2 regions of the Bradyrhizobium sp. 62B genome follow, and region 1 is predicted to be linked to the other one. Evidence: predicted binding sites of a transcription regulator. Region 1 holds the regulator's gene; the other holds the start of a gene.
The links. The regulator PhoB, encoded in region 1, activates phosphate uptake and scavenging genes when phosphate is short. The targets are predictions, from matches to a motif close to TGTCATNNANCTGTCAT.

Region 1 (14,763 bases):
ATGGCGCGCCTGATCGACGATCTGTTGTCGCTGTCGCGGGTCGAGCTGTCGGCCCATGTCCGCCCCGACACCCTGGTCGATCTCTTGCCGATCATCCGCCAGGTCGCCGACGGGCTCGAGCCGCTGGCGCGCGAGCGCCAGGTCGAGGTCGAGATTCATCTGCCGGATGGGCCGGTGATGATCGCGGGCGACCGCGAGGAGCTGCTCCGCCTGTTCGAGAATTTGATCGAGAACGCGCTCAAATACGGCGCCTCTGGCGGACGCGTCATCGTGTCGCTGACCTCCGCCGCGGCCACTGACGGAACTCAGGAAATCCGGATCACGGTGCGCGATTTCGGCCCCGGCATCGCGCCCGAGCACCTGCCGCGGCTGACCGAGCGGTTCTACCGCGTGGACGTCGGCGACAGCCGCTTGCAGGGTGGAACCGGGCTCGGATTATCGCTGGTGAAACATATCCTTAACCGCCATCGCGGCCGGCTTTTGATCGAAAGCGTGCCCAAGCAGGGCGCTACTTTCACCGCCTGTTTTCCCCAGATCAAGACTCCCGCATCGACCTGAAACGCGAGCGATTTCAGTTGCTTGCTGGTGTCATCCGACTGTCACGAAACCTTCGTAAAAGCACAGCCGACCGCTCCTAAAGGGGGCGGCGCGGGGAGCGCGATCGGGCGCGGATGGCGCTTCGCTCCCCCCAATGGAGACCAGCATGAATTTCCTCAGAACGATCGTCGCTGCCGGCTTGGTCGCCGCATCGACGACGGTGGCGCTTGCCGCCGACATCACCGGCGCCGGTGCGACGTTCCCGTTCCCGATCTATTCGAAGTGGGCTGACGCCTACAAGAAAGAGACCGGCAATGGCTTGAACTACCAGTCGATCGGTTCCGGCGGCGGCATCAAGCAGATCCAGGCCAAGACCGTGACCTTCGGCGCCAGCGATGCGCCGCTCAAGGCCGAGCAGCTCGAGAAGGACGGCCTCGTGCAATGGCCGACGGTGATGGGCGCCATCGTTCCCGTGGTCAACCTCGAGGGCGTGAAGCCGGGCGAGCTGGTGTTCGACGGCGAGACGCTGGCCAACATCTATCTCGGCAAGATCACCAAATGGGACGACGCCGCGATCAAGAAGCTCAATCCGAGCGCGAAGCTGCCCTCGGAAGCCATCACCGTCGTCCGCCGCTCGGACGGTTCGGGCACCACCTTCAACTTCACCAACTATCTCTCCAAGGCTAGCGCGGACTGGAAGAGCAAGGTCGGTGAGGGCACCGCGGTCGAGTGGCCGGTCGGCGTCGGCGCCAAGGGCAATGAAGGCGTGTCGGGCAACATCAGCCAGACCAAGAACTCGATCGGCTATGTCGAGTACGCCTATGCCAAGCAGAACAAGCTGACCTACACCGGTCTCGTCAACAAGGCCGGCAAGCTGGTGCAGCCCACCGTCGAAGCCTTCCAGGCGGCCGCCTCCAACGCCGACTGGGCCAAGGCGCCCGGCTATTACGTCATCCTGACCGACCAGCCCGGCGAGAAGTCGTGGCCGATCACCGCGGCGACCTTCATCCTCATGCACAAGTCCGCGACCGACAAGGCGGCCTCGCAGGAAGCCATCAAGTTCTTCCGCTGGGCCTTCAAGAACGGCGGCAAGGCGGCTGAAGAGCTCGACTACATCCCGATGCCGGACAGCGTCGTCCAGCTGATCGAGAAGACCTGGGCTGCCGAGATCAAGAGCTAAGCGCTCTCCTCTCGTGTCCCGCACGCGCTGCAACGTGAAACGTTGCGGCGCAGAGCCGGGACCCACAAACGCTAGGCCCCGGATCGGCGGCGCACCGCTACGCGCTGCACCGCATCCGGGGCACAAGACCAACAAAAAAGTGTAGTCTTTGGTACAGGGGATCGGCGTGGCAGAAATGGCCGTTCAGAGCGATGTAATCGACGACGCCGGACCGTATGACCGCGCCAAGGCCTTGAGCGCGTTCAAGCTCGGCGACGTCACCTTCTACTGGATCACGCGGCTGTCCGCGATCTCTGTGCTGCTCATTCTCGGCGGCATCATCATCTCGCTGATCGTCGGCGCGTTCCCGGCGATCAAGGAATACGGCCTCTCCTTCCTGTGGACGCAGCGCTGGGCGCCGTCCGCCGATCCGCCGGTGCTCGGTGCGCTCGGGCCGATGTACGGCACGCTGGTCACCTCCTTCATCGCGATGCTGATCGCCATTCCCGTCGGCCTCGGCATCGCCATCTTCCTCACCGAGCTCTGCCCGCAATGGCTGCGCCGCCCGATCGGCATGGCGATCGAGCTGCTCGCCGGAATCCCGTCGATCATCTACGGCATGTGGGGCTTCTTCGTGCTGGGGCCGTTCCTGGCCAACACCTTCCAGCCCTTCATGATCAGGATCTTCGACGGCGTCCCCGTGCTGGGCGCGATCTTCGCAGGTCCCCCGTCCTATCTCAGCCTGTTCAACGCCGCGCTGATCCTCGCCATCATGGTGCTGCCCTTCATCACCTCGATTTCGGTCGACGTGTTCAAGACGGTGCCGCCGGTCCTCAAGGAAGCCGCCTACGGCGTCGGCTGCACCACCTGGGAAGTCGTCCGCAGCGTGGTGATCCCCTACACCCGCGTCGGCGTCATCGGCGGCGTCATGCTGGCGCTGGGCCGCGCGCTCGGCGAGACCATGGCGGTGACCTTCATTATCGGCAACTCGTTTCGCATCTCGTCGTCGATCTTCGCCCCGGGCACCACGATCTCGGCGGCGATCGCCTCCGAATTCGCCGAGAGCGACGGCCTGCATCAGTCCGGCCTGATCCTGCTCGGCTTGCTGCTGTTCGTGCTGACGTTCTTCGTGCTCGCGGCGGCGCGGCTGATGCTGATGCGGCTGGAAAAGAAGGCGGGGAACTAGCGCCATGAATCCGATCTATTCACGCCGCCGCCGCAAGGATTTCATCATCCGCGGTCTTTGCTTCGCGGCCGCCGCCTTCGGTGTCACCTGGCTCGCGCTGATCCTGATCACGCTGCTCTACAACGGCGTGGCGGGCCTGAACGTTCAGCTCTTCACCGCAGACACGCCTCCGCCCGGCTCGACCGAGGGCGGCCTGCGCAACGCCATCGTCGGCTCGATCATCATGACCGTGCTCGGCGTCGGCATCGGCGCGCCGCTCGGCCTGTTCGCCGGCACCTATCTCGCCGAGTACGGCCGCAACGACAAGCTGACCTCGGTGATCCGCTTCATCAACGACATCCTGCTCTCGGCGCCCTCGATCATCATCGGCCTGTTCATCTACGGCGCGGTGGTGGTGCCGATGCGCGGCTTCTCGGCGATCGCGGGCGCGCTGGCGCTTGCCGTGATCGTGATCCCGGTCGTGGTGCGCACCACCGAGGACATGCTGCTGCTGGTGCCGAACCCGCTGCGTGAAGCCGCCAGCGCGCTCGGCCTGCCGCGCTCGCTGGTGATCAAGCGGATCGCCTATCGCGCGGCGCGCTCCGGCCTCATCACCGGCGTGCTGCTGGCCACCGCGCGCGTCGCCGGCGAGACGGCGCCGCTGCTGTTCACCGCGCTGTCGAACCAGTTCTTCAGTCTCGGCCTGGACAAGACGATGGCGAACCTTCCAGTCACCATCAACAACTTCGTGCAGAGCCCCTACGCCTATTGGAAGCAGCTCGCCTGGAGCGGCGCCCTGCTGATCACCCTGACCGTGCTTGCCCTGAACATTGGCGCCCGCATCATCGGCGCCGAGAGGACTGCAAAATGAGTGAAATCTCTGTTTCCGTCAGCGCGCCGAGCGTTCACCCCGGCTCGCAGCCGCTGCCCGAGGCGCCAGCCAAGGTCACCGCGCGCAACCTGAATTTCTACTACGGTGAGCACCACGCGCTGAAGAACATCAATCTGACGCTCGGCGCCAATCGCGTCACGGCCTTCATCGGCCCGTCGGGCTGCGGCAAGTCCACGCTGCTGCGCATCTTCAACCGGATGTACGACCTCTATCCGGGACAGCGCGCCACCGGCCAGCTGTTGCTCGACCACACCAACATCCTCGATCCCAAGCTCGACCTCAACCTGCTGCGCGCCCGGGTCGGGATGGTATTCCAGAAGCCGACGCCGTTCCCGATGACGATCTACGAGAACATCGCCTTCGGCATCCGCCTCTACGAGAAGATCTCGAAGTCCGAGATGGACGACCGGGTCGAGAAGGCGCTGCGCGGCGGCGCGCTGTGGAACGAGGTCAAGGACAAGCTCAACGCCTCCGGCCTGTCGCTGTCCGGCGGCCAGCAGCAGCGCCTGTGCATCGCCCGCACCGTCGCGGTGCGGCCTGAAGTGATCCTGTTCGACGAGCCCTGCTCGGCGCTCGACCCGATCTCGACCGCCAAGGTCGAGGAGCTGATCCAGGAATTGTCCGAGAACTACACGATCGCGATCGTCACCCACAACATGCAGCAGGCGGCGCGCGTCTCCGACAAGACCGCCTTCATGTATCTCGGCGAGCTGATCGAGTTCGACGACACCAGCAAGATCTTCACGTCGCCGAGCGATCGGCGTACGCAGGATTACATCACCGGCCGGTTCGGCTGAGGAGACGCAACATGGGTTCTGAACATACCGCAAAGGCTTTCGACACTGACCTCCAGGAGCTCACCCGCCTGGTCGCCGAGATGGGCGGAATCGCCGAGCGCATGATCGTCGATTCCGTCGGCGCGCTGATCCGCCGCGACGTCGCGCTCGGCCAGCGCGTCGTCACCATCGACGCCGATCTCGACGCGCTGCAGAAGCGCATCGAAGAACGCGCCGTGCTCACTATCGCCCGCCGCCAGCCGATGGCGGTGGATCTGCGCGAGATCGTCGGCGCCATGCGCGTCGCGACCGACCTCGAGCGCATCGGCGACCTCGCCAAGAACATGGGCAAGCGCGTCGCCGCGCTGGAGACCGACTTCCATCCGCTCAAGCTGTTCCGCGGCCTCGAGCACATGACCGACCTCGTGCAGCAGCAGGTCAAGTCGGTGCTGGATGCCTATGCCGCGCACGATCTGCCGGCGGCGATGGCGGTGTGGAAGGGCGACGAGGAAGTCGACGCGATCTGCACCTCGCTGTTCCGCGAGCTCCTCACCTACATGATGGAGGATCCGCGCAACATCTCGTTCTGCATCCATCTGATGTTCTGCGCCAAGAACATCGAGCGGATCGGCGACCACGCCACCAACATCGCCGAGACCGTGTTCTACATGATCGAGGGCCAGGCGATCACCGACAAGCGGCCGAAGGGCGACATGACGACCTTCGCCACGACGGTCCCGAATACCTGAAGACTTGATATCCGAAGACCTAAGGAGCGACGACACCATGGGCGCACGCATTATGGTGGTTGAGGACGAGGAAGCTCTCACCGAGCTTCTGCGTTACAACCTCGAAGGCGACGGCTATGACGTCGAGACGGTGATGCGCGGCGACGACGCCGACACCCGCCTCAAGGAGCACATTCCCGATCTGATCGTGCTCGACTGGATGCTGCCGGGCCTCTCCGGCATCGAGCTGTGCCGGCGCCTGCGCACCCGGCCCGAGACCAAGCAGCTGCCGATCATCATGCTCACCGCGCGCGGCGAGGAGAGCGAGCGGGTGCGCGGCCTTGCGACCGGCGCCGACGACTACATCGTCAAGCCGTTCTCGGTGCCGGAGCTCTTGGCGCGCGTGAAGGGCCTGCTCAGGCGCGCCAACCCCGAGCGGCTCGCGACCGTGCTGGCCTATGGCGACATCGAGCTCGATCGCGACAAGCGCCGCGTGGCGCGCTCGGGCCGCCCGATCGATCTCGGCCCGACCGAATATCGGCTTCTGGAGTTCTTCCTGGAGCATCCCGGCCGCGTGTTCTCGCGCGAGCAGCTGCTCGACAGCGTCTGGGGCCGCGACATCTATATCGACGAGCGTACCGTCGACGTCCATATCGGCCGCCTGCGCAAGCTGCTCAATCTCGGCCGCGAGCAGGACCCGATCCGCACCGTCCGCGGCGCCGGCTACGCGCTGGATGATCGCTTTGCGAAGGCTGAGCAGACGTAGGACCTGCTTCCGTAATCCAACAAAAAGCGCGCCAGCTGACGCGCTTTTTCGTCTCGATGCCTAAGACCGTGTTTACCGCGGGCCCGGCTTCGCCGGTGCGCGCCGGCGATCCGCTGCCGGCTGATACGCCACGCGCGAATGCTGGGCGCAGTAGGGCAGGCCGGACAGCGCCTTGCCGCCGCAGAAGAAGAAATCCGGGCTCGAGGGATCGCCGACCGGCCAGTGGCAGGTCGCCTCGTTGAGCTCGAGCAGCGACAGCCGCTGGCTCATCGGCACCACGTTGTCGTAGGTGACCGGTTCGGCCTCGACTTCGACCTCGAAGGCCTGCGCCAGTGCGGTGTTGCCGCGCGCAATGGGGCGGGTCACCCGCATCATGTGCTGCGCCGGGCGTGCCTTGCGCGGCCGCGGCGCGGCCGACGAAGGGCTCTTGGCGCGGCCGGACAGGCCGAGCCTGTGCACTTTGCCGATCACGGCATTGCGGGTCACATTGCCGAGCTCTGCTGCGATCTGGCTGGCCGACAATCCGGCCTCCCAGAGCTTTTTCAGCTGCTCGACGCGATCGTCGGACCAGGTCAAAACCGTCATTGCACCCTTTCCCTCGCTGCGCTTCTGCCATCCTGGCGGTCCGTGCGGCGAATGCCTAAGCCTCAAAAACCCGTGCCGTCAGAATCCCTTAAGGCTCGCCGGGCGCGCTACTCGCGCCCGAACGTTTACGCCGGTACATGAGGACTCTTGGGATCAGAACTGCTGCACGAGATGTCGTATCTGACAGCCCAAACGCTACAATATGGCGTGACTCACGCGCAAGAGTCCGCCGACTCGCTTCCACATGTTCCGTGGTGTAAAACCCGCAAAATCGCCACCGCAAGACTACGGAATCTGCGTTTCCCGAGGCTTTCGGGCGGCATTGACACCCGTTTCACCAGGCCTAAGATAGTCCCGCGTGCCGCCCTTAAAAGGCGGCACGTTTCGTTTTCCGGGCCGGTCAATGGTGCGTTGCGCAATGCACGCCCCACACCGTCCGCAACATCAAGTGACCGTCATGACTAACAGCGTAGCCCCGCATTTGCTCCCCGTTTTCGCCAGGGCCAACCTCGGTTTTGAGCGCGGCGAAGGCTGCTGGCTGATTGCGACCAATGGCGATCGCTATCTCGATTTCACCTCGGGCGTTGCTGTGAACGCGCTCGGCCACGCCCATCCCGCGCTGGTCAAGGCGTTGCAGGAGCAGGCGACGAAGCTGTGGCACATGTCGAACCTGTTCCAGAGCCCGGACGGCGAGAAGCTCGCCGCGCGCCTGTGCAACGAGAGCTTTGCGGACTTCGTGTTCTTCTGCAATTCCGGCGCCGAGGCGCTGGAGGGCGTGATCAAGCTGGTCCGCCATCATCACTTCTCCAAGGGCCATCCGGAACGTTACCGCATCATCACCTTCGAAGGCGCGTTCCACGGCCGCACGCTGGCGACCTTGGCTGCGACCGGCTCTGCAAAATATCTCGAAGGTTTTGGACCGCCGATGGACGGCTTCGACCAGGTGCCGCATGGCGACCTCGAAGCCGTCAAGAAGGCGATCGGCCCCAACACCGCCGGCATCCTGATCGAGCCGATCCAGGGCGAGGGCGGCGTGCGGTCGGCACCTCCCAATTTCCTCAAGGCGCTGCGCCAGCTTTGCGACGAGAAGGGGCTGCTGCTCGCCTTCGACGAGGTGCAGACCGGCATGGGCCGCAGCGGCGATCTGTTTGCCTACAGGCGTACCGGCGTGACGCCTGACGTGATGTCGCTGGCCAAGGCGCTCGGCGGCGGCTTCCCGATCGGCGCGGTGCTGGCGACCGCGGATGCGGCGGCCGGTATGGGGCCGGGCTCGCACGGCTCGACCTTCGGCGGCAATCCGCTGGCGATCTCCGCGGCCAACGCCGTGCTCGACGTCATGCTCAAGCCAGGCTTCTTCGACCACGTGCAGAAGATGTCGCTGCTGCTCAAGCAGAAGCTCGCCTCCGTGATCGACCGTCACCCCGACATCGTCAGCGAAGTGCGCGGCGAGGGCCTCCTGATCGGCATCAAGGCCGTCGTGCCCTCGGGCGATCTCGTGGCCGCCTTGCGCGACGAGAAGCTGCTGACCGTCGGCGCCGGCGACAATGTCGTGCGCTTCCTGCCGCCCCTGATCGTCACCGAAGCCGAGATCGAGGACAGCGTCATCAGGCTCGAGCGTGCCTGCTCCGCATTGGCGGCCGGCCAGACCAAGCGGGCAAGCTGATGAGCAAGTCCCCGAAGCATTTCCTCGACATCAACGAGCTCCCGCTGTCGGAGCTCAAGCGCATGCTCGCGGCGTCAAGCGCCATGAAGGCCAAGCAGAAGGCGCAGCAGCCGGTGCGGCCGCTCGAAGGCAAGACGCTGGCGATGATCTTCGAGCGCCCCTCGACGCGGACGCGGGTGTCGTTCGACGTCGCCATGCGCCAGCTCGGCGGCGAGCCCATCATGCTCACCGGCGCCGAGATGCAGCTCGGCCGCGGCGAGACCATCGCCGACACCGCGCGCGTGCTGTCGCGCTATGTCGACGCCATCATGATCCGCATCCTCAACCACGATGCGCTGCTGGAGCTCGCGGCCAACGCCACCGTGCCCGTCATCAACGGCCTGACGCGGCGCTCGCATCCCTGCCAGGTGATGGCCGACCTCATGACCTATGAGGAGCATCGCGGCCCGATCGAGGGCAAGACGGTGGCCTGGACCGGCGACGACAACAACGTGCTGGCGTCCTGGGCGCATGCCGCCGAGCGCTTCAAGTTCCAGCTCAATGTCGCGACGCCCCCGGAGCTCGCGCCGAAAAAGGCGATGCGCGACTTCATCAAGTCGACGGGCGCGCCGATCATGCTCGGCACCGATCCCGAGGCCGCCGTGAAGGGCGCCGACTGCGTCGTCACCGACACCTGGGTGTCGATGGGCGACAAGGAAGGCGAGCATCGCCACAACGTGCTCAAGCCCTATCAGGTCAATGGCAAGCTGATGTCGCTGGCCAAGCCGGATGCGCTGTTCATGCACTGCCTGCCCGCCCATCGCGGCGAGGAGGTCACCGATGAGGTGATCGACGGCCCGCAATCGGTCGTGTTCGACGAGGCCGAAAACCGCCTGCACGCGCAGAAAGGCATTCTGGCCTGGTGCTTTGACGCGGTGAAGTAGCTTCTTGTAGCTCGGATGGAGCGCAGCGAAATCCGGGTTCTCAACGCGCGGAAAGATCTCCCGGATTACGCTGCGCTCCATCCGGGCTACGCGAGCCGTCGTTCCGTGAGGAATGCGGGCATGCCTCTTTCAATTTGCATCGACCGACCCCAGATAATGCGCCATGGTTTCCCAATCCCCTGACATGAAAGCCGGGCCCGAAGGTCCGGTTCGCGCGCCATCTTCGATTCCGATCGATGACGCCGTGCTGCCCTACGAGGTCGATGCGCTCGACGTACGCGGCCGCCTTGTGCGGCTAGGCCCGGCGCTCGACGACATTCTCACCAAGCACGATTATCCCGCGCCCGTGGGCAAGCTGCTGGGCGAGGCCATCGTGCTGACCACGCTGCTCGGCTCGGCGCTGAAATTCGAGGGCCGCTTCATCCTGCAGGCGCAGACCGACGGTCCGGTGTCCTTCCTGGTGGTGGACTATCAGGCGCCGGATCGCCTGCGCGCCTATGCGCGCTTCGATGCCGCGCGCCTTGGGGAAGCCCAGAAATCTGGCATGGATTCCGGTGCGCTGCTCGGCCACGGTCATCTCGCCATGACCATCGATCAGGGCCCTGACATGAGCCGCTACCAAGGTCTGGTCGCGCTCGACGGCGGCACCCTGGAAGACGCCGCCCATGAATATTTCCTGCGCTCCGAGCAGATCCCGACGCGCGTGCGCCTCGCGGTCGGCGAGGAGTGGCGCTCCGCCGATGGCGGCAAGCATCGCTGGCGCGCCGGCGGCATGCTGATGCAGTTTCTGCCGAAGGCGCCGGAGCGCGCGCGGCAGGCCGATTTACATCCCGGCGATGCTCCTGACGGCATCGAGGTGCATGCCGTCGCCGAGGACGATGCCTGGGTCGAGGCACGCTCGCTGATCGAGACCGTCGAGGACGTCGAGCTGATCGATCCCGAGCTCTCCGGCGAGCGGCTGCTGTTCCGCCTGTTCCACGAGCGCGGCGTGCGCGTGTTCAATCCGATGGTTCTCAAGGCACAGTGCTCCTGCTCGCGCGATGCGGTCGCTTCGATGCTCCAGAGCTTCTCGCCGGATGATCGTGCTGCGATGGTCAAGGACGACAAGGTGGTCGTGACCTGCGAGTTCTGCAGCTCGGTGTATCAGTTCACCCCGCACGAAGCGGGCGTGGAAGACGCGTAGCGAGCTCTCCTAGGGTGGGCAAAGGCGCATTTGCGCCGTGCCCACAAGCTCTCTCGGTTGCGAACGATACGTGGGCACGCCTTCGCTCTTCGAGCTACGGCGGACAAGTCGCTTTGCCCACCCTGCGGCACCTGCGAAACCGGCCCCTTAGTTCAACACCCGCTTGCTGTCCGGGCTGTCCAGCGAAAACGCCGGCACGTCGATCTCGAAGCGTTCGCCGCTTTCGCTGACCATCTGGTAGCGGCCGGTCATGAAGCCGGAGGCGGTCGAGAGCGGGACGCCCGAGGTGTATTCGAAGCGCTCGCCGGGGGCCAGGATCGGCTGCTCGCCGACCACGCCCTCGCCCTTCACCTCCTGCTGGCGGCCGGAGGCATCGGTGATGATCCAGTGCCGCGTCTTGAGCTGCACGGTCTCCTCGCCCGAATTGGTGATGACGATCGTGTAGGACCAGAAATAGCGGGAGCGGTCGGCCGACGACTGCTCCGGAACAAAGTTCGGCTCGACGGTCACTTCGATGTGGCGGGTCACGGCGCGGTACATGGCTGCCACCATACCGAAATCGGCCGCCGGAACCAAACGCCGCGGCCGGGTTTGGCGACATCGTCCCGCCAGAATTCGAAGGGAATGACACCCCTGAGGGAAACCCCCGCAGGACATCCCCTTGCAGGGAAACACCTTCGGGAGACCCCCATGTGATCCGGCCGCTTTGCGAGAGTGCGACCGGACCGGTACACTCCTTCAGGCGTCGCGATTTGCGGAAGGGTTTTTGCGCCCCGATGACCATTGCCGACCAAGTAACGGGATCGACGATCGCGGGAACCGCCAAGCCTGCAGACAGTAGGCCTGCGGAGGCGAAGCCGCGCCTGCGGGCGCCGGCCATCACGCTGCCCGCAATCGGCGAGCGCGAGCTCCGGCTCGACCTGTTCCGCGGGCTCGCGCTGTGGCTGATCTTCATCGACCATCTGCCGCCCAGCCTTTTGACCTGGTTCACGATCCGCAATTACGGCTTCAGCGACGCCACCGAGATCTTCATCTTCATCTCCGGCTACACCGCCGCCTTCGTCTATGGAAGGGCGATGCTGGAGAGCGGTTTCGTCATCGCCACCGCGCGCATCCTGCGCCGGGTCTGGCAGATCTACGTCGCCCACGTCTTCCTGTTCACGATCTTCCTCGCCGAAATCTCCTATGTCGCGACCAGCTTCGAGAACCCGCTCTACACCGAAGAGATGGGCATCATGGATTTCCTCAAGCAGCCCGACGTCACCATCGTGCAGGCGCTGCTGCTGCGTTTCCGCCCCGTCAACATGGACGTGCTGCCGCTCTACATCGTGCTGATGATGGCGCTGCCGCTGATCCTGTGGTCGATGAAATGGCGGCCCGACGTCACGCTCGGCCTCTCGGTCGTGCTCTACGCGGTGACCTGGGAGTATGACCTTTACCTGTCGGCCTATCCGAACGGCTTCTGGGCCTTCAACCCCTTCGCCTGGCAATTGTTGTTCGTGTTCGGTGCATGGTGCGCGCTCGGAGGTGCGCGACGCATGTCCCGTATCCTGGCCTCGCCGGTGACGATGTGGATCTCGATCGCCTATCTCGTCGCGGCGTTCTACGTGACGCTGACCTGGTACGTGCCGCAGCTCTCCCAGTTCATGCCGAAGCGGATCGAGCAGTGGATGTACCCGATCGACAAGACCGATCTCGACGTGCTGCGCTTCACGCATTTCCTGGCGCTGGCGGCGCTCACCGTGCGCTTCCTACCCCGGGATTGGCCGGGCTTGAAATCGCGCTGGCTACGACCATTGATTCTATGCGGGCAGCACTCCCTCGAGATTTTCTGCCTCGGCGTCTTCCTGGCCTTTGCCGGCCATTTCATTCTCGCCGAAGTCTCCGGCGGGGCAGCCATGCATGCGCTGATTAGTCTCTCCGGGGTGCTGATCATGTGGGGCGTGGCCTGGGTGATTTCGTGGTACAAGCGCGTGGCTGACAAGAGCGGTGCGAAAACCAAAAACGCCGTCGGCAACGCCGATCTGGCGGGAGGGGGCTGATGAAGGCGAAGGTTCTCCTGAGCCTGATCCTGCTATGCGGTAGCCTCGCCGCGCCTGTGGCGCGCGCGGGCGATGCTGCGCCTGCCGTACCTGCCGCGTGCGAATTGCCGTCCTATTTGCTGACCAGCGAAAGTCAGCTTCCCAAGGTCGCCGACGCCGTCAAGGCCGGCAAGCCGCTCGAGATCCTGGTCATCGGCAGCCGTTCGACCACGATTCCGTCCTCGGAGAGCAGCTCCTATCCCGCGCGCATGGAGGCGATCCTCAAGGACAAGCTGCCGGCGTCGGAGGTGGTGCACGTCTCCGTAGAAATACAGAGCAAGAAGACGGCCGAGGAGACCGCCTCGACCTTCGTTAAGCTGATGGAAGCAAAAACGCCTACTTTGGTGGTCTGGCAGACCGGGACCGTGGACGCCATCCGATCCATCGATCCCGATGAATTCCGCAGCGCCGTGACCTCTGGGGTTGTTGCGTTGCAAAAGGCAGGGACCGACGTCGTCTTGATGAATTTGCAGTACAGCCCGCGCACCGAAACGATGATCTCGGCCCAACCATTTCTCGATAATATGCGCGTGGTGGCCCAGGAGCATGATATTCCGCTGTTCGACCGTTTCGCGATCATGCGGCAGTGGAATGACCAGGGTCAATTCGACCTGTTCAGCCCGTCCCGCGGGCCCGAGCTGGCGAAACAGGTTCATGATTGCCTCGGCCGGGCGTTGGCACAGTTCGTGATCGACGCTGCCCATCTGGAGCCGGCCCAGCAGCAAAATTGAGGTCTAGCGTTAATGAGTTCTCTTCGCCCTTTTTGTCTGACGGCATGGCTGACCGCGCCTGCGGCAGCAGCGCTGTTGTTGCTGGCGCCGGCCTCGCAATCGCATGCGCAGACCGCACAGGCGACGCCCGCGCCAGTGCAATCGGCTGATCCCGCCCCCACCTCGCCCTCGCAGACCACCGTTGCGGTGACCTCACCGGAGCAGCGCGGCGTCACGTCGCGCGCCATCGACAAGGTGAAGCAGGTCGCCAAATCCGCCGCCGATATTTTCAGCCGCGTGCCTTGCCTGCCGCCCAAAGACGCGAACAAGGGCGGCGCGAAGGCGATGGGCTCGCTGCCGCATGTCGCGGGCAAGCTCGTTGCGGGCAAGCCCGTCCTCATCGTCGCGTTCGGCTCGTCGTCGACCGCAGGCTTCGGCGCCAGCTCGCCGGAGTTCAACTATCCGAACCGGCTCGCCGCGCAGCTGCGCCGGCACTATCCGACCGCGGACATCACCGTCGTCAATGCCGGCGTCGGCGGCGAGGACGCGCCCGAGATGATGAAGCGCCTCCAGACGCAGGTGATCGACGTGCATCCGGATCTCGTGATCTGGCAGGTCGGCACCAACGCAGTGCTGCGCAATCTCGATCCCGGCGAGACCGCAAAACTGGTCGAGGACGGCATCAGCCGCATCCAGGCCGCGGGCGGCGCCGACATCGTGCTGGTCGATCCGCAATATTCGCCCGCCGTCAACCAGCGCAAGGAGAGTGCCGGCAAGATGGTGCACCTGCTCGGCAAGGTCGCCGAGCTGCGTCACGTCGGCATCTTTCCGCGCTTCGAGGTGATGCGCGACTGGCACGAGAACCAATCGATCCCGGTCGAGAGCTTCGTCATCGCCGACGGCCTGCACATGAACGATTGGGGCTATGCCTGCTTCGCGCAGCTGCTCGGCGACGACATCATCCGCTCCGTCGGCCAGATCAGGCTCGGCGTGAACGTGCCGGCGGACGTGCGGACGTACCGGCCGATGTGAAAAGACGGCGCGTAGGGCGGGGTTAGCCCTGTAGATGCGCGAAGCGCATCTGCTCGGCGTAACCCGCCATTGTCTGTCTGTGCGGAAACGGAAGCGGCGGGTTACGCCTTCGGCCAACCCGCCCTACCAAGCGATCACGCCTTCTCCAGCGCCGCCGTCAGATCCTCGATCAGATCGTCCGGATGCTCCAGGCCTGCCGAGAAGCGGATGAAACCTTCGCCGATGCCGAGCGCGGCGCGGTCTTCCGGTTTCAGGCGCTGATGCGTCGTGGTGGCCGGATGCGTGACGAGGCTCTTGGCGTCGCCGAGATTGTTCGAGATCCGCGCAAGCTTCAGCTCGTTGAGCACGCGGAACGCGGCAGCCTTGCCGCCCTTGACCTCGAAGCCGACCAGCGTCGAGCCGCCGCGCATCTGCTTTTTCACCAGCGCCGCCTGCGGATGATCGGCGCGTCCGGGATAGACCAGCCGTGCGATCTTCGGATGGCTCGCCAGCACCTCGGCGATGCGCGAGGCGGTATCGGTCTGCGCGCGCACGCGCACGCCCAGCGTCTCCAGACCCTTGAG
Region 2 (14,763 bases), 2.1 Mb from region 1:
GCGACTATGCGCATCTCGCCATTGCGTTCTGCCGCTGCATGAACATTCCAGCGCGCTACTGCACCGGCTATCTCGGCGACATCGGCATTCCGCCGCCGCATGCCCCCGGCGACTTTGCTGGGTGGTTCGATGCCTACCTTGGCGGCCGGTGGTACACCTTCGATGCACGCAACAACACCCCGCGCATCGGCCGTGTGCTGATCGCCCAAGGCCGCGATGCGGCGGATGTTCCGATTGTTCATATTTTCGGACCAGGCGAGCTCATCAGCTTCAAGGTGTGGACTGATGAACTGGTATGAGCCGCTCGTCCGGGTCATTGCACGCAAGATCGACGAGATTGATCTCGCTAATTGGCAAGGTGAGTGCTACAAGGCTGGCATCACCGCGCGCTTCTTGGCTGTTATCGGTGACTGAGAGCATCGCGCTCCCGCCTCCACCCAACAGAAGGCGGTCAGATGTCCGAGTCGGTCAAATTCGACATTCGTGAGTGGCTCGTGCCACCTTTACTGGTACCTATTTTCCTCATTCTGCTGATCGCGATCGTGGCCGTTCTCTAGCGGCGGGCGGTCCGTCAATGACCCGCGCCAAAATGCAAGCGCGGCGCTTCGGCCAACTCGCGAGCACGCGAGCCGAGACAGGAGGCGGCAATGGCAAACACAGCAATCATCAGAGATGCCTACGGCGTTCCGGCGGTTTTCACGGGTTCGAAGACAGGTCGGGACGATGCTCCCTTCGTGTTCGTGAGGGTCGGAAACGAGGAGCGCAGGATGCGCTGGTCCGAATGGGATGCTCTGCCGGCCTGGACCGGCGAGCGGCCCATTTGGGCGGGTACAACCAAGTAATATGGAGTCTTCAGCATGACGCCGGCCCGAACGAGCACATGGACCAGAGCGCTCTTGCTGGCGGCGGTGGTGGGCACATCCACGACCGCAGCTGTGGCGGCGGAGCCAAACTGCCGTGCGATCGAAAGCACCAACGCGCGCCTGTCGTGTTACGATGCGGCATTTCCTCCAAGAACAGCGAGGCCCGCCCAAGCGAGCATCAGCTCATCGTCAGGTGACAAGGATCCGTTTCTTGCGGAAGACGCACGAACCGCCGCGAAGCTGAAGAATATTTGCCGCGGCTGCTGAGTTTCACAGACAGTTCCCGCGCGGAAGCGAAATAAAGCACTCGCAATCCAGCAGATAAAGTCGCATTGTCTCGCCACCGCCGAGCGGCCCGTAGCATCTATCGGTGGTGTGAACGCGAGTTGCGCTCCCGCTTTCCCCCGCAGCGGAGCATGAAAATCTTGGCTCGACGATTCCCAGAACCATCATCGACATTCGAATATCGCCTGGCGCAAGAGGCACTCAACCTTCGCCAGCAGGCCAAAGGGATGCCCGCTGGTATCCGCCGCTCGGAGCTTTTGCGAAAAGCCCGGCAGATCGATGTTGCCGGAGAGGTCAACAAGTGGTTGACCTCGCCGGGCCTGTTGGCCCCGCTTTAGGTCTCAATCTCTAATGGGCTGAACCTACGCCCTCTGCGTAAAGACCTATTGGTATCGGGATTTTACTCTCACCCTCCCGGGGCTGATCAGCCGCCGCCTGCGCTTCATTTCAAGCGGGCGGCGTTTTTGCTTGCGATGGCGAGCCCTTCTCCGGGACTGTTCCCCAGCAAGAGGGCTGCGCAGCCACAATCCCTTGCGCTGCCGCCGGGCCCGAGCTATGGGTCAACGCGCGCCGCGGAAAATATTCCGCTTTACCGAAATTCGGAAACCGCGTATGTGTCGCGGCAACCCAGCCCAAGGACAAGGGGCGTATCGCGATCGTCACGAACGCGGGCCGGGCGGCGGTGGACGCCGATGATACCGGCGCGAAGTGCTTTTGCAGGGCGGGCAACCGTGAGCAGAGCCGTCGCGCACACGACCGGTGTGATCAGCGTACGGCAAAATCGTGTGGTCCTGACGCCCGCAGTCTGGCGTCAAGTCTTGTGGTGACGTGCGGCTCGACCGGGCCACACATCAGCCATCCGCAAGGCGACGGGGCAATAGTGCAACGCTCCCGAGGAGAGCGCGACATAAGCCGTTCAAACCACTGCGCAGGGAAGGCCGGGATGTCCCCGGTTGCCCTGTTCTCCGCTATGCGCAGCACACGCAGTCTGCTTTTGGCGTGGCGGTCCACGGGAGCCAACCGGCTCCTGGCCTTCCCTGCGCCCTTGTTCGATCGAGGGCAAGGCAACGAAGCAAAGCTCGGGCGAAATGCGCCGCGAGAATGCGAAGCCGCGTCTGCAGAATTGCAGGATGGGTAGAGCGAAGCGAAACCCATAGCGCAGCGCCAAGCGGTGTGATGCAGAGCCGGGGCCCCTGTTGCAGCGTGTGCGCGGCCCCCGAGTCCCGGCTCTGCGCAGCAACGCGTTGCTGCGCGTCCGGGACGCGATAGTGGGGTGGCTTACAGATACCGCGTCAGCTCGGACTTGAACTGCCCGTAGACGGCGTCCTCGATCTGGCTGCGCGTGATCCCGATGTCGCGCAGGGCGCGGTCGTCGAGCTCGTTCAGCGTCTTGACGGCGGTACGGCGCTCGAGGCGATCGAACAGCGCATAAGCGGCGTGGGCGAGCGTGGTGAAAAATCCGCCCGTCGAGGATGGGCGTAAACTCCGCCCGGCAGTTTGCGAGATAATGGTCATTTTTCTTCTCCGGCCTGTCGTTCCGCGCGGCGAAAGCAAATGCCGTTGGCGCGGACGCACTGGGCGTCTGCACCTCATTTGCCGTCGGATTGCTCTCGCTCTCCTCGGCTCAATCGCGGACCTTGATGGAACTTAAATGCTTCAGTACACTACTCGGAGCAAGTAAAACATTGCTCTCGGTGCAATAATGTCCAAGTTCGAGTACGTGAAGCTTGCCGATGCCATTGCCTCGGATATCTCTAACGGCACGTTAAGGCCCGGCGATCGGCTGCCGCCGCAGCGCAATTTTGCCTATGACCGTGGCATCGCGGTCTCGACCGCGAGCCGGGTTTATACGGAGTTGCTCCGCCGTGGGCTCGTGGTCGGCGAGGTCGGCCGCGGTACTTTCATCTCCGGCGACATCAGGCGCGAGGTCGAGGCGCTGAGCGAGCCGCGCGAGGCGCGGATCGATTTCGAGGTCAATTACCCGCTATTGCCGCAGCAATGGGCGATGATCGCCAAGAGCCTTGCGGGACTGGAGCGCGTCGATGCGCTCGAATCGGCGCTGCGCGTCTCCACCAGCACCGGCACCAAGAGCGCGCGCAATGCGGCCGCCGCCTATCTCGCGCGCAAGGATTTCGCGCCGCAGGCCGAGCAGATCGTCTTCACGGCCAATGGCAAGCAATCGCTCGCGGCCGCGCTCGCGGCGCTCGTGCCCACCGGCGGCCGCTGCGGCGTCGAGGCGCTCACCTATCCCTACGTCAAGAGCATCGCGGCGCGGCTCGGCATCACGCTGGTCCCGATACCGATGGACGAGTACGGCGCGCGGCCCGATGCCATTCAGAAGGCGCATCGCGAGGCGCATCTGTCGGCGCTGTATCTGCAGCCCATCATCCAGAACCCGCTCGGCGTCACCATGAACGCGACGCGGCGCGCCGACATCATGCGCGTCGCCGAAAAGCTCGACCTCACCATCATCGAGGACGCCGTGTACGGCTTCCTCGCCGACGACACGCCGCTGGCAGCTCTCGGGCCGGATCGCTGTATCGTGATCGACAGCCTGTCGAAGAAGGTCGCGCCGGGCCTTGCGCTCGGCATCCTCGTGGCACCGCCGCAACTGCGCGAGAGCGTGATGAGCGCGGTCCGCACCGGCGGCTGGATCGCCTCCGGCCATGCGCTGGCGTCTGGGCAGCGGCTGATGGCCGACGGCACCGTCGCCGAGCTCACGCGCCTGAAACGCATCGACGCCTCGCGGCGTCAGCAGACCGCGGCACGGCTGCTCGCCGGCTACCAGCTCGCCGCCGACCCGCGCTCCTATCATCTGTGGCTGACGCTGCCGCCGCACTGGCGCTCGCAGACCTTCGTTGCCGCTGCGGCCCGGCGCGGCATTGCACTGACGCCGTCCTCCACCTTCGCCATCGCCCACGGTCATGCCCCGAACGCGGTGCGCCTCGCACTCGCCCCGCCCACCTTCGAGCAGCTCGATTCCGGCCTGCGCACCATCGTGTCGCTGCTCGGCACCAAGGAAGAGGATTTCGACTCCACGGAGTAGATCGCGGGGGCCTTTGCGCCGACGCGCCTCCAGCCGAGGACAAGTTCCGCAGGGATGTCCGTTCGGACCATGGCCGCTCATCGGCGTCTATTTGGATTGCTCCGAGTCCGGCGGCCGGCCCCGCTGACAATCGATCAGCGGCCGGTTGCAGGGCTACGGCAGCAGCGATTGCGGCAGGCGCGCCAGGGTATAGGCGCGTGGCTGGTTCCGCCGCACGAAGCCGCCGACCTGCCAGGCGAACAGCGCGGCAAAGCCGAGGATGAACAGCGCGCCGGCGAACTCGTCGATCATCAGCGCACGGATCAACAGGCCCGCCATCGCGACCGTCAGCATCGCCAGAAATACTAGCACCGTCGCATACGCTGTGCGGCCGAGCCCGGCGGTCAGCGCCGCGCGGCTGCCGGCCTTGGCCATCCGCGCATGCAATTCGACGATGAACGCGCGAAAGCCGTTGTCCTGCGGCGCCATCAGCGCCGCGGTCTGCCAGCTCGTCGACAGGATCGCGATGCGGCGGCCGCTATTGTGCGTGACATCGGCGCGAAAGCGGTGCTGCTGCATCGACACCGGGCGGAACGACAGCCGGATTGCACTGATCTCGTCATAAGGCCACAGGCCCGAGCGGCCGGAGATGTGCCAGGACAGCCCCTGCTCCGTCAGCTCGAAGCGATGCGCCGAGCCGATCAGCGACGCCTTGTAGGCATAGCTCACAACTGGCGCGGCCTCGGCCTCCGAACCCTGCATCCCGACAACCGATCCCGTCCGCGCGATCCCGTCCGCGCCATCCCGCCGGCGATCCGCTTGCGCGATCGCCCTTGCCCATCCTACAAGCGAGGCATGGCTGAGACGACCTTTTTTCCGCGCCGTCTGATTCTCGGCGCCGCAATGATCTCCGGCGTGCTGCTGGCGCTCGCGGTGCACATGCTGGGCGCGCGCTACGGCCTCGACCTCGGCGGGCTCTGGCGTTCCGACACGGCCGAGTTCATCCCCGCGGGCGCGGCGATTGCCTGGTGGCTGATCGCCACGGTCGGATTCTCCGGCGGCTATTTCACCGCGAGCTTGATGCAGAGCGCCGTGTCTGGCCAGATCCCGCAGCGGATGCGGCAGTTCCTGATCGCAGTCGGCGTGCTCCTGCTCGCAGGTGCGGGTCAGGTGGCCTCGGCGCCGAGCCCGATCCCGACCGTCTCGGGCGTGCTCGCCGGGCTCGCCGCGCTATGCCTTGGCGCCGTCATGGCGTTCTGCGGCGCCCATTTCGCGCTGCGCCGCGGCTGAACCTCACGCCGACGCCAGCAGCCGCGGGCGGTCCAGCATGATCGTCACGTCGGAGGCCGGCCGCGGCTTGCTGAACAGATAGCCCTGCGCCTGATTGCAGCCCTCGCGCCTGAGCAGCTCGAGCTGCGCATCATTCTCGACGCCTTCCGCGGTGGTGACGATGCCGAGGCTGCGGCCGAGGCCGGTCACGGCGCGGATGATCGCCATGGAATCCTCGCGCGTCGCCAGCTCCGACACGAACGAGCGGTCGATCTTGATCTTGTCGAACGGGAAGCTGCGCAGGTAGCTGAGCGACGAATAGCCGGTGCCGAAATCGTCGAGCGAGATCCGCACCCCCATGCCGCGCAGCTCGTGCAGGGTGGTCAGCGTCGCCTCGCTGTTCTGCAGCAGCACCGATTCGGTGATCTCGAGCTCGAGGCGTCGCGCATCGAGCCCCGAAGCGGCCAGCGCCTCGGTCACGGACGCGATCAGGTTCGGATTCTTGAACTGCACCGGCGACAGATTGACGGCGAGGTCGACGTCGTCAGGCCAGCTCGCCGCGTCGATGCAGGCGGAGCGCAGCACGAATTCGCCGAGCTGGACGATCAGTCCGGTCTCCTCGGCCAGCGGGATGAAGTCGATGGGTGCGATCAGGCCGCGGTGCGGATGGTTCCAGCGCAGCAGCGCCTCGAAAGCGACGACGCGACCGCTGATGACGTCGCGGATCGGCTGGTAGTACGGCTCGAACTCGCCACGTTGCAGCGCCGCGCGCAGATCCATTTCCAGGAGCCGCCGCGCCTGCGCGCGGGCATCCATGCCGGTCTCGAAGAAGCGATAGGTACCGCGGCCGTCCGCCTTGGCGCGGTAGAGCGCGAGGTCGGCATTCTTCAGCAATTCGTCCGGGTCGCTGCCGTCCTGCGGCGACAGCGAGATGCCGATCGAGACGCCGATCACGATCTGATGGTCGTCGATCTCGTACGGTGCCGAGATGACCTCGACGAGACGGCGGGCGAGCGACCTCGCGGCGGTTTCCTCGGAGCGTCCGATCTGGACCACGGCGAACTCGTCGCCGCCCAGCCGCGCCACGGTGTCGCTTTCGTCGACGACGGCCGTCAGCCTGCGGCCGACCTCCTTCAGCAGCGCATCGCCGATGGGATGGCCGAGCGAGTCGTTGATGTCCTTGAAGTGATCGAGATCGAGACAGAGCACCGCGAGCTGCTCGCCCGACCTTGTCCGGCGCAGCCCCTGCTCGAGCTGCTCGTGGAACAGCACGCGGTTCGGCAGGCTGGTCAGCGCGTCATGGCGCGCCATGTGCGAGATCTTGGCCTGCGCCTCCAGCCATTCGGTGATGTCCTCGAAGGTCGCGACCCAGCCGCCGCCGTGCATCGGCTGGTTGACCACCCGGATGGAGCGGCCGAACCGGTTGACCACGTCGGTCGTGGTGCGGCCCTCGCGCGCGTCGGCGACGAGGCGGGCGAAGAATTCATCGGCATCGCCCTGCCATTGGCCCTTGGCCTGCTCGTCCCGCAAGATGTCGACCAGCCGGCGGCCGGTCAGCGCGATGTCGGTGCGGCGAAGCATCGCCGCATAGCGCTCGTTGAACAGGATGATCTTGCCGTCGGCGTCGAACATGCACAGCCCCTGCGACATGTTCTCGAGCGCCGTGTCCAACACCATTTGCTGGGCCCCCAGTTCGCCCTTGGCGCGGCGGTCGAGCAGCGCGGCCACGAGGGCGATCGCGATGATCGCGACCGCGGCGCTGGCGGTGAGGAAGGACAGCGAGGCCGGCGGGATCGACAGGCCGCTGATCGCGAGCGTCGGATCCGGCGTCAGCAGCACCGCGCCCATGGCCGTGAAATGATGTGCCACGATGGCGATCGTCAGCAGCGCAGTCGCCGTCAGCGCATGGAAGAGGTCATCGCGTCGCGCCGCCACAAACAGGGCAAGCGCCGCAAAGAGAATTCCGGACAGGATCGAGATAGCAACCGTGCTTCCGATCCAGCCCACCCGCGCGGGTATCTCCAGCGCCGCCATGCCGGTGTAATGCATCGCCGCGACACCGGTGCCGACGATGGCGCCGCCAAGGGCGACCCACGCCGCGCGCGAGGACGATACGGCGATGCTCAGCCCCACGAAGGTCACCGCGATCGCAAAGATCAGCGACATGATCGTCACCGGGATGTTGTAGGCGCCCGCGCCTCCCGGCCCATAGGCGAGCATCGCGATGAAATGCGTCGCCCAGATGCCGCAGCCGCTGACGGCAGCATCGAGGCCGATCCAGGCAAGACGTTCGAGCCCGTGCGTCGCACGCGCGCGATGGAACAGGCTGATCGCCGCTGCGCTGGCGAGCAGGCACACCGCACCGCCGAGCGCGACGAGGCGCAGATCGTGCTCCTCGGTAAGACAGTAAAGAACTTGATACATTGCGGGCCCCGTCCCTATGGACTCGCACTTGAACCGACAGAGGTGGACGATCGGTAACCGGCTACATGACCGGTCCGCGAATGGTAAATGGCGGATGTCCGGATTCGTTCACATTGTCATTCTCGCGCCGGTGCACCGAAGCCGATCACCGCCGCCGCCAGCAACAAGACCGCCGCTGAAATAATCAACGACACATGCAGGCCTTCCATGAAGGCGCCTGTTCCCGCGATCAGCGATCCAAACAAGGCAACGCCGAGGACGCTGCCGGTCTGCCGCGTCGCGTTGAGGACGCCCGCCGCGATGCCGGAGCGCGCTTTGTCGACGCTGCCCAGCAACGTCGAGGTCAGCGGCGGTACCAATAGCCCTAGGCCGCCGCTGATCGCGATCATCTGCCCGCAGATCATCCAATAGCTCGTGTCGGCCGCGATCCACAGCAGACCGAGACAGCCGAGCGCCGACACGCAGGCACCGACGACGATGGTCGGGCACGCGCCGATGCGCTCGGCGAGGCGCGGCGCCAGCAGATTGATCGGCAGCACCGCCGCCATCATCGGCACGAAAGCAAGCCCGGTCCACCACGCCGACAGCCCGTTGATCCGCTGGAAGTACAGGCTGAGCACGAAGATCAGGCCGTAGATGGCGATGTTGACGAGCAGGCCGACGAGCGAGGTGAGCGCGAACAGCCTGTGGCCGAACAGCGACAACGGCAGCATCGGCTGCGCCGCGCACCTCTCGCGCCAGATGAAGAGCGCAGCGAGAATGGCAGAGCCGGCAAAGCCTGCGATCACCGCCGGATGTCCCCAACCCAGCGCACCGCCTTCGATAATGGCGCCGGCCAGCGCCCCCAGCGCTCCGATCGCGGCAAGCTGGCCGGGCAGATCGATCTCGCGCGAGCGCGCCCGTGTGGTCTCGCTGGCATAGCGCCAGCTCAGCCACAGGCCGGCGAGCCCGATCGGCAGATTGACCAGGAAGATGGCGCGCCATCCGACCAGCGTGATCAGCGCGCCGCCGACGAAGGGGCCGGCGGTGAGAGCAAGGCTGGCTCCGGCTGCCCAGACCGCAACGGCGCGGCCGCGTGCGCGGTCGTCCGCATAGGCATGATTGAGCAGCGCAAGCGAGTTCGGCACCAGGATCGCCGCCGCCAGCCCCTGGACCAGCCGGGCGCCGATCAGCACGGTCGCATTGGGTGACAGCGCGCAGGCGAGCGAGGCCGCGGTGAAGATGGCGAACCCCGCCATGAAGACGCGCTTGGCGCCGATCCGGTCGCCGAGAGCGCCAGCCGTCAGGATGAAGGCGGCAAACGCGATAGTGTAGGCGCTGACCACCCATTGCAGCTCGGCGACGCCGCCGCCGAGCGCCCGGCCCATCGCATCGAGTGCCGTGTTGACGATGGTGACGTCGAGCTGCACCACGCCATAGCCGAGACTCATTGCGGCCAGCGTGAGAGAAGTCGCAAGAGCCGAGCCCGCGCGTGGCGTGTCGGCCCTGCCGTCGAAGGTTTCATATTTGATGGTGTTGGCTCGCATGCTGCACCTCGATTGCAGCCCCATGCGACATGTACGCCTTTAACCCTCCGTCATGCTTCGAGAACGACCGAATAATGATGTTGAGCGTGAAAGCGCCGCGCGGACTACCGCGCGGCGCCAATCATGGTTGGCCTTGCATCAGCTCGCCGCGCGCAAATTCACCTTGCTCTCGGCGAGCGTCGTCAGCTTCTTGTCGGTCGCCTTTTCCTCCTCGAGCGTCTTGGCGAGCACGCTGGCGCAATCGTTGCGGCCGAGCTGCTTGGCCCAGGCGATCAGGCTGCCATAGCGCACGATCTCATAATGTTCGGCGGCCTGCGCCGCGTTGATCAGCGCGGCATCGAGCACCGCCTTGTCGGCGACTTCGCCGGCGGTCTCGTCGGCTTCCTCGATGATGCCGTCGATCGCCGGACAGTCGACCGCCTTCACGGGGACGCCATGCATCTTGAACACTTCCTCGAGCCGCTTGACGTGCTCCTTGGTCTCCTCGAGGTGCGTCAAAAAGCCCTGTTTCAGCTGTGGATCCGTGGCCTTGCTCGCCATCTTCGGCAGCGCCTTAGTCAATTGCTGCTCGGCGTAATAGATGTCCTGGAGCTGGTGCACGAATAGGTCATTCATGGTCTTGATGTCTTTTGTGAACAGTCCCATCGTTCCGTCCTCTTCCGGTTCTTGGAACACGAAGGCCGCGGCCTGCACGAAAAGCCGCTTATTCCGCCATGCTCGGTTGCTGATGGGGCCCAACGAGCGCCCGGCATCGACGTTCCAAAAAAGACCCGTAAGGCTTGCGCTGGAACAATGCGGCCGGCGCCGGGACCTGAAATCATAGGGCCCATACGAACGCACGAGCCGGACCGGTTTCACGACTCATATGCTTAACGCGCCTTCGATGTGAACCACGTATGACAAAGTGGCCGGTCCAGCGCAGAACCTCTTGTTGTCAAGGGCTGCACAAGCCGCTGTTTTTGCCTTAAATGAGCTGGATCATGCCGAGCGATCGATGCCTGCCTTTGGACATGATCACACCCGACTGGCCAATGCCTGGCCTGGTCGGTCTTGCCCCCCGCCGGGAGGATGAATGCACGGACTGCTGCCCGCGCTGAAACGCGGCTTCAAGAGATGGATCGGCTGGCGACGCCTTGGCGTTGCCGCGAGCATCTTCATCATCGCTTTCGCGATCACCACGCTGGTGCGGACCCTCAAGGGCATCGATACCGGGGTCATCCTGACTGCGTTAACCGAGATCCCCCGCGGGAGCATCGGGCTGGCGGCGATCTGCGTGTTTTTCGCGTTCTGTACGCTGACCTTCTACGATTTTTTTGCACTGCGAACGATCGGCAAGAAGCACGTGCCCTATCGCATCGCGGCGCTCTCCAGCTTCACGTCCTATTCGATCGGCCACAACATCGGCGCCACCGTGTTCACCGGCGGCGCGATCCGCTTCCGGATCTATTCGGACTATGGCTTGAACGCGATCGACGTCGCCAAGATCTGCTTCTTGTCCGGCCTGACCTTCTGGCTCGGTAACATCTTCGTGCTCTCGATCGGCATGGCGATCCATCCGGATGCGGCGTCTTCGATGGATCAGCTGCCGTCGTCGATCAACCGGCTGATCGCGCTTGGCGGCCTCGCCTCGATCGGCGCCTATCTGGTCTGGCTCTGCATGGGCGAAAAGCGACGCGAGCTCGGCCAGAAGGGCTGGAAGGTGGTGCTGCCTTCCGCGCCGCTGACCCTGGTCCAGATTCTGATCGGGGTGGTCGATCTCGGCTTCTGTGCCACGGCGATGTACCTCCTGATGCCGGCCAACCCGCCGATCGACTTCATGTCGCTCGCCGTGGTGTTCATCCTGGCGACGCTGCTCGGATTCGCCAGCCATGCGCCCGGCTCGATCGGCGTGTTCGACGCTGCCATGCTGCTGGCGCTGCCCGAATTCGGCCGTGAGCAGCTCCTGGCGACGCTCCTGGTGTTTCGCATTCTCTATTTCGTGATCCCGTTCGGCCTTGCCATCTCCATCATGGGCACCCGCGAGCTCTGGATGAACGTGGTGGAGCCCTGGCAGGAGCGGCGGCGGCTGGCGGAGGCCTGTGCCCAGGCCAATCTGCCCAAGGAGGTGACGCCCATGGAGCGCGAGCGGTTGCTGCGGCAGGCCAACAAGCGCTGAAATGGTCGGCCCAGACCAAAGGGTTGCGGGCGGCGGCGCAATGCTCTCTTATTTCCGCCTCAACTTTGCCGTTGAAGACGCGGGCCATGATCCCTGTATTCCTTCGTACCCTCTCCGCCTGCGCCCTGCTGCTGGCCGGGCTTTTGACCGTTTTGCCGGCAGAACGCGCCGCCGCCCAGGATGCCGGCACGCTGCAGATCAGTTGGGAGGTACGTAATCGCTTCCGGCTGTTCCGCGAGGAGCGCGACTTCCTGTTCCATGTCGAGAATGCGCGTAACCGCAACATCCTCGCCGCAGAACAATCGCTGGAGCAGCAGAGCGAAGGCCGCGGCTGGGCCCGCAACATGGTCAACCGCCTCTGCATCGACCTCCAGGGCCGCGTCAACCAGCCCTGCACCCGCGACAACACCAAGGAAAACTACCTCACCCCGATCGACCATCCCGTCACCGTACGCCTCGTCGGCGCGGTGCCGGTCGGCGCCATCTGCGCCTGGTCGTTCGACGACGGCGACGGCCCGCAACAATCGACCTTCGATTGCGCCGAGCCGATCAATTTGCGTGTCCGCTACGGCAAGCCGACGGTCGCGACCGTCGATGTCTCCTCCGGCTCCGATCCAACCCAGAAGATCCAGACCGAGATTCAGGTCCGCGACATCTTCGTCGCCGGCCTCGGCGACAGCATCGCCTCGGGCGAGGGCAATCCGGACCGGCCGCTGGCGCTGTCCGACGAAGGTTTCTGCTTCCGCTCTTATCTCGGCACCGCCGGCGGACAGTACTATCGGCCGAGCCGCCACGGCTACAAGGGCGGCCGCGCCTGCGAGGCGCCGGATACGCTCGCCAACTGGCAACGCTACAGTGCGCTCTGGTTCAACGCGCCCTGCCACCGCTCGCTGTACAGCTACCAGACGCGCACCGCGCTGGCCCTCGCGGTGCGCTACACCCACATTGCCGTGACCTATCTGCCGCTCGCCTGCACCGGTGCCAGCATCAGCGACGGGCTGCTCGGCTCGCAGCGCGCCCGCGAATGCCCCCCCGGCAAGACCGGGGTCTGCAACACCAGCGTGAACGCCCAGGTCGCCGAGCTGCGCGAGGCGCTGACCGCGGCGAAGAAGCGCCAGCCCGATCGCACGCTCGACCTCGTGTTGATCTCGGCCGGCGCCAACGATGTCTATTTCTCCGGCCTGGTCGCCGACGTCATCGTCGACACCGCGACCGAGCGGGCGCTGTTTCGCCGCTCCGGCGTGATGGCGAGCGTCGACGATTCCCGCGATGCGCTGGCCCGCGAGCTGCCGCAGAACTTCGTCAAGCTGCGCGAGGCCTTGAAGCCGCTGGTCGGCGGCGATCTCTCCCACGTCGTCTATGTCTCCTACGCCAATCCCGCGCTTGCCGATGGCGGCGTGCCCTGCCGTGGCGGCCGCGCCGGGTTCGACATCCATCCGTCCTTCAACGCCGACCCGCAGCGCCTCGCCCGCGTCTCGACCTTCGTCGACACCGAGTTCTTGCCGCAATTGAAGGCGCTCGCCACCTGCACCCGCGGCGCGCTGTGCCGCGATCCCGAGGCCGACCGCATGACCTTCGTTGATGCGCATCAGGCCGCCTTCGCCGATCACGGCTTTTGCGCGCATTCGGGCAACGATCCCGAATTCGACCGCGCCTGCTTTGCCGAGAACGGCCAGAGCTTCAATCCTGATATCGTGAGCGCAGCGAGCCAGCCGATGCTGTGCGGCCGCGGCGCATCGGAATACCGCGCCTACCTGCCCCGCGGGCGCTGGATCCGCGACGCCAACGACAGCTACTTCGCCGCGATGACCTATCCGCAAGGCCTGCCGGCGGCGAGCCAGCCGACCGACATCCACGACGCCACATGGGGCGTGCTCTCCGCCGTCTATGGCGGCGCGGTGCACCCGAGCGCCGAGGGGCATGCGGCGATGGCGGATGCGGCATTGCCGGCCGCGAGTGCCGTGCTCGGACTGGATGCCGTGCCGCCGGGCGTGACGCGCGGGGTGCTGCCGCAGCTGTTGCCGAGCGCGCAGCAGTAAGCAACGCTGCCTTCGCAAACTCAATGTCATCGTCCGCGCAGCCGGACGATCCAGTAATCCGTGACAGCTGCAATTGAATCGAGACGCTGCGGCATGCTATTCCCCGCCTGCGCGGGGAATGACCATGGAGTGCGCTGTGAGCGCATTCGCCATCTCCATGCAATCGTTCCCCTCACCTGCCGTTCCATCAATCCAAAAACGGCATCGATCGATACTGCCTTGAACTTGGACACTCCGCCGCACGCGCCTCTAGGAGTCGCCTGGAGGAAATGTTCGAGTTTCAAGGAGGCGCCTGATGAGCGCAGTGGTGTCCGCAGCGGACGTGAGGCGATCTCGCGTCAGGCTGTTCATCGTGACCATGTTGTTCCTGGTCACGACAGTCAATTATGCCGACCGCGCCACGCTGTCGATCGCGGGTCCCGCGCTCTCCAAGGAGCTGCATCTCGATCCCGTCGCCATGGGCTGGATCTTCTCGGCGTTCGGCTGGTCCTATGTCGTGGCGCAGGTACCGGGCGGCTGGCTGCTCGACCGTTACGGCTCGCGCCTCGTCTATGCCTTCAGCATCATCATCTGGTCGCTGTTCACGCTGATGCAGGGCTGGGTCGGCTTCCTCAGCGCCGGCACGGCCGTCGTGGTGCTGTTCGCGCTCCGCCTCCTGGTCGGCGTCGCGGAAGCGCCGTCCTTTCCCGCCAATGCCCGCATCGTCGCCGCTTGGTTTCCGGGCAATGAGCGCGGCACTGCGTCGGCCTTCTTCAACTCCGGACAATATTTCGCGACCGTGATCTTCGCGCCGCTGATGGGCTGGATCGCCCACTCGTACGGCTGGCGCTTCGTGTTCTTCGTGATGGGCGCGCTCGGCATCGTCATGGGCTTCGCCTGGCTCAAGACCATCTACGGCCCGAAGGAGCATCCCTCGATCAACGAGGCCGAGTTCGACTACATCAAGAACGGCGGCGCGCTGGTCGATCTCGACGCGCCCAAGGACGACCTGCCGCGCGCGCGGTCGCCCGAGGCCGGCTCCGGCTGGGACCACATCCGCCAGCTGCTCTCCAACCGCATGATGCTCGGCGTCTATCTCGGCCAGTACTGCATCAACACGCTGACCTATTTCTTCCTGACCTGGTTTCCGGTCTACCTCGTCAAGGAGCGCGGCCTGTCGATTCTGCAGGCCGGCTTC

Region 2: the regulator PhoB is predicted to act here: its motif matches at 10,278-10,294, upstream of ML401_RS23605 (YbhN family protein).

What each region holds. Positions count from the first base shown of each region.
Region 1 is NZ_CP092841.2:6,990,779-7,005,541, reverse strand. It holds gene ML401_RS33685 (ATP-binding protein) at 1-558, shown strand, start outside; gene pstS (phosphate ABC transporter substrate-binding protein PstS) at 704-1,717, shown strand; gene pstC (phosphate ABC transporter permease subunit PstC) at 1,893-2,882, shown strand; gene pstA (phosphate ABC transporter permease PstA) at 2,887-3,732, shown strand; gene pstB (phosphate ABC transporter ATP-binding protein PstB) at 3,729-4,550, shown strand; gene phoU (phosphate signaling complex protein PhoU) at 4,562-5,278, shown strand; gene phoB (phosphate regulon transcriptional regulator PhoB) at 5,316-6,023, shown strand; gene ML401_RS33650 (GcrA family cell cycle regulator) at 6,096-6,608, opposite strand; gene ML401_RS33645 (aspartate aminotransferase family protein) at 7,066-8,271, shown strand; gene argF (ornithine carbamoyltransferase) at 8,271-9,194, shown strand; gene ML401_RS33635 (Hsp33 family molecular chaperone) at 9,358-10,377, shown strand; gene apaG (Co2+/Mg2+ efflux protein ApaG) at 10,525-10,917, opposite strand; gene ML401_RS33625 (OpgC domain-containing protein) at 11,154-12,419, shown strand; gene ML401_RS33620 (SGNH/GDSL hydrolase family protein) at 12,419-13,189, shown strand; gene ML401_RS33615 (SGNH/GDSL hydrolase family protein) at 13,202-14,200, shown strand; gene ML401_RS33610 (O-succinylhomoserine sulfhydrylase) at 14,335-14,763, opposite strand, start outside.
Region 2 is NZ_CP092841.2:4,931,261-4,946,023, forward strand. It holds gene ML401_RS23555 (transglutaminase family protein) at 1-299, shown strand, start outside; gene ML401_RS23560 (hypothetical protein) at 286-414, shown strand; gene ML401_RS23565 (hypothetical protein) at 1,280-1,486, shown strand; gene ML401_RS23570 (DUF1127 domain-containing protein) at 2,427-2,663, opposite strand; gene ML401_RS23575 (PLP-dependent aminotransferase family protein) at 2,851-4,194, shown strand; gene ML401_RS23580 (hypothetical protein) at 4,348-4,935, opposite strand; gene ML401_RS23585 (hypothetical protein) at 5,029-5,463, shown strand; gene ML401_RS23590 (EAL domain-containing protein) at 5,467-7,866, opposite strand; gene ML401_RS23595 (MFS transporter) at 7,983-9,392, opposite strand; gene ML401_RS23600 (ferritin-like domain-containing protein) at 9,531-10,037, opposite strand; gene ML401_RS23605 (YbhN family protein) at 10,465-11,547, shown strand; gene ML401_RS23610 (hypothetical protein) at 11,634-13,586, shown strand; gene ML401_RS23615 (MFS transporter) at 13,882-14,763, shown strand, end outside.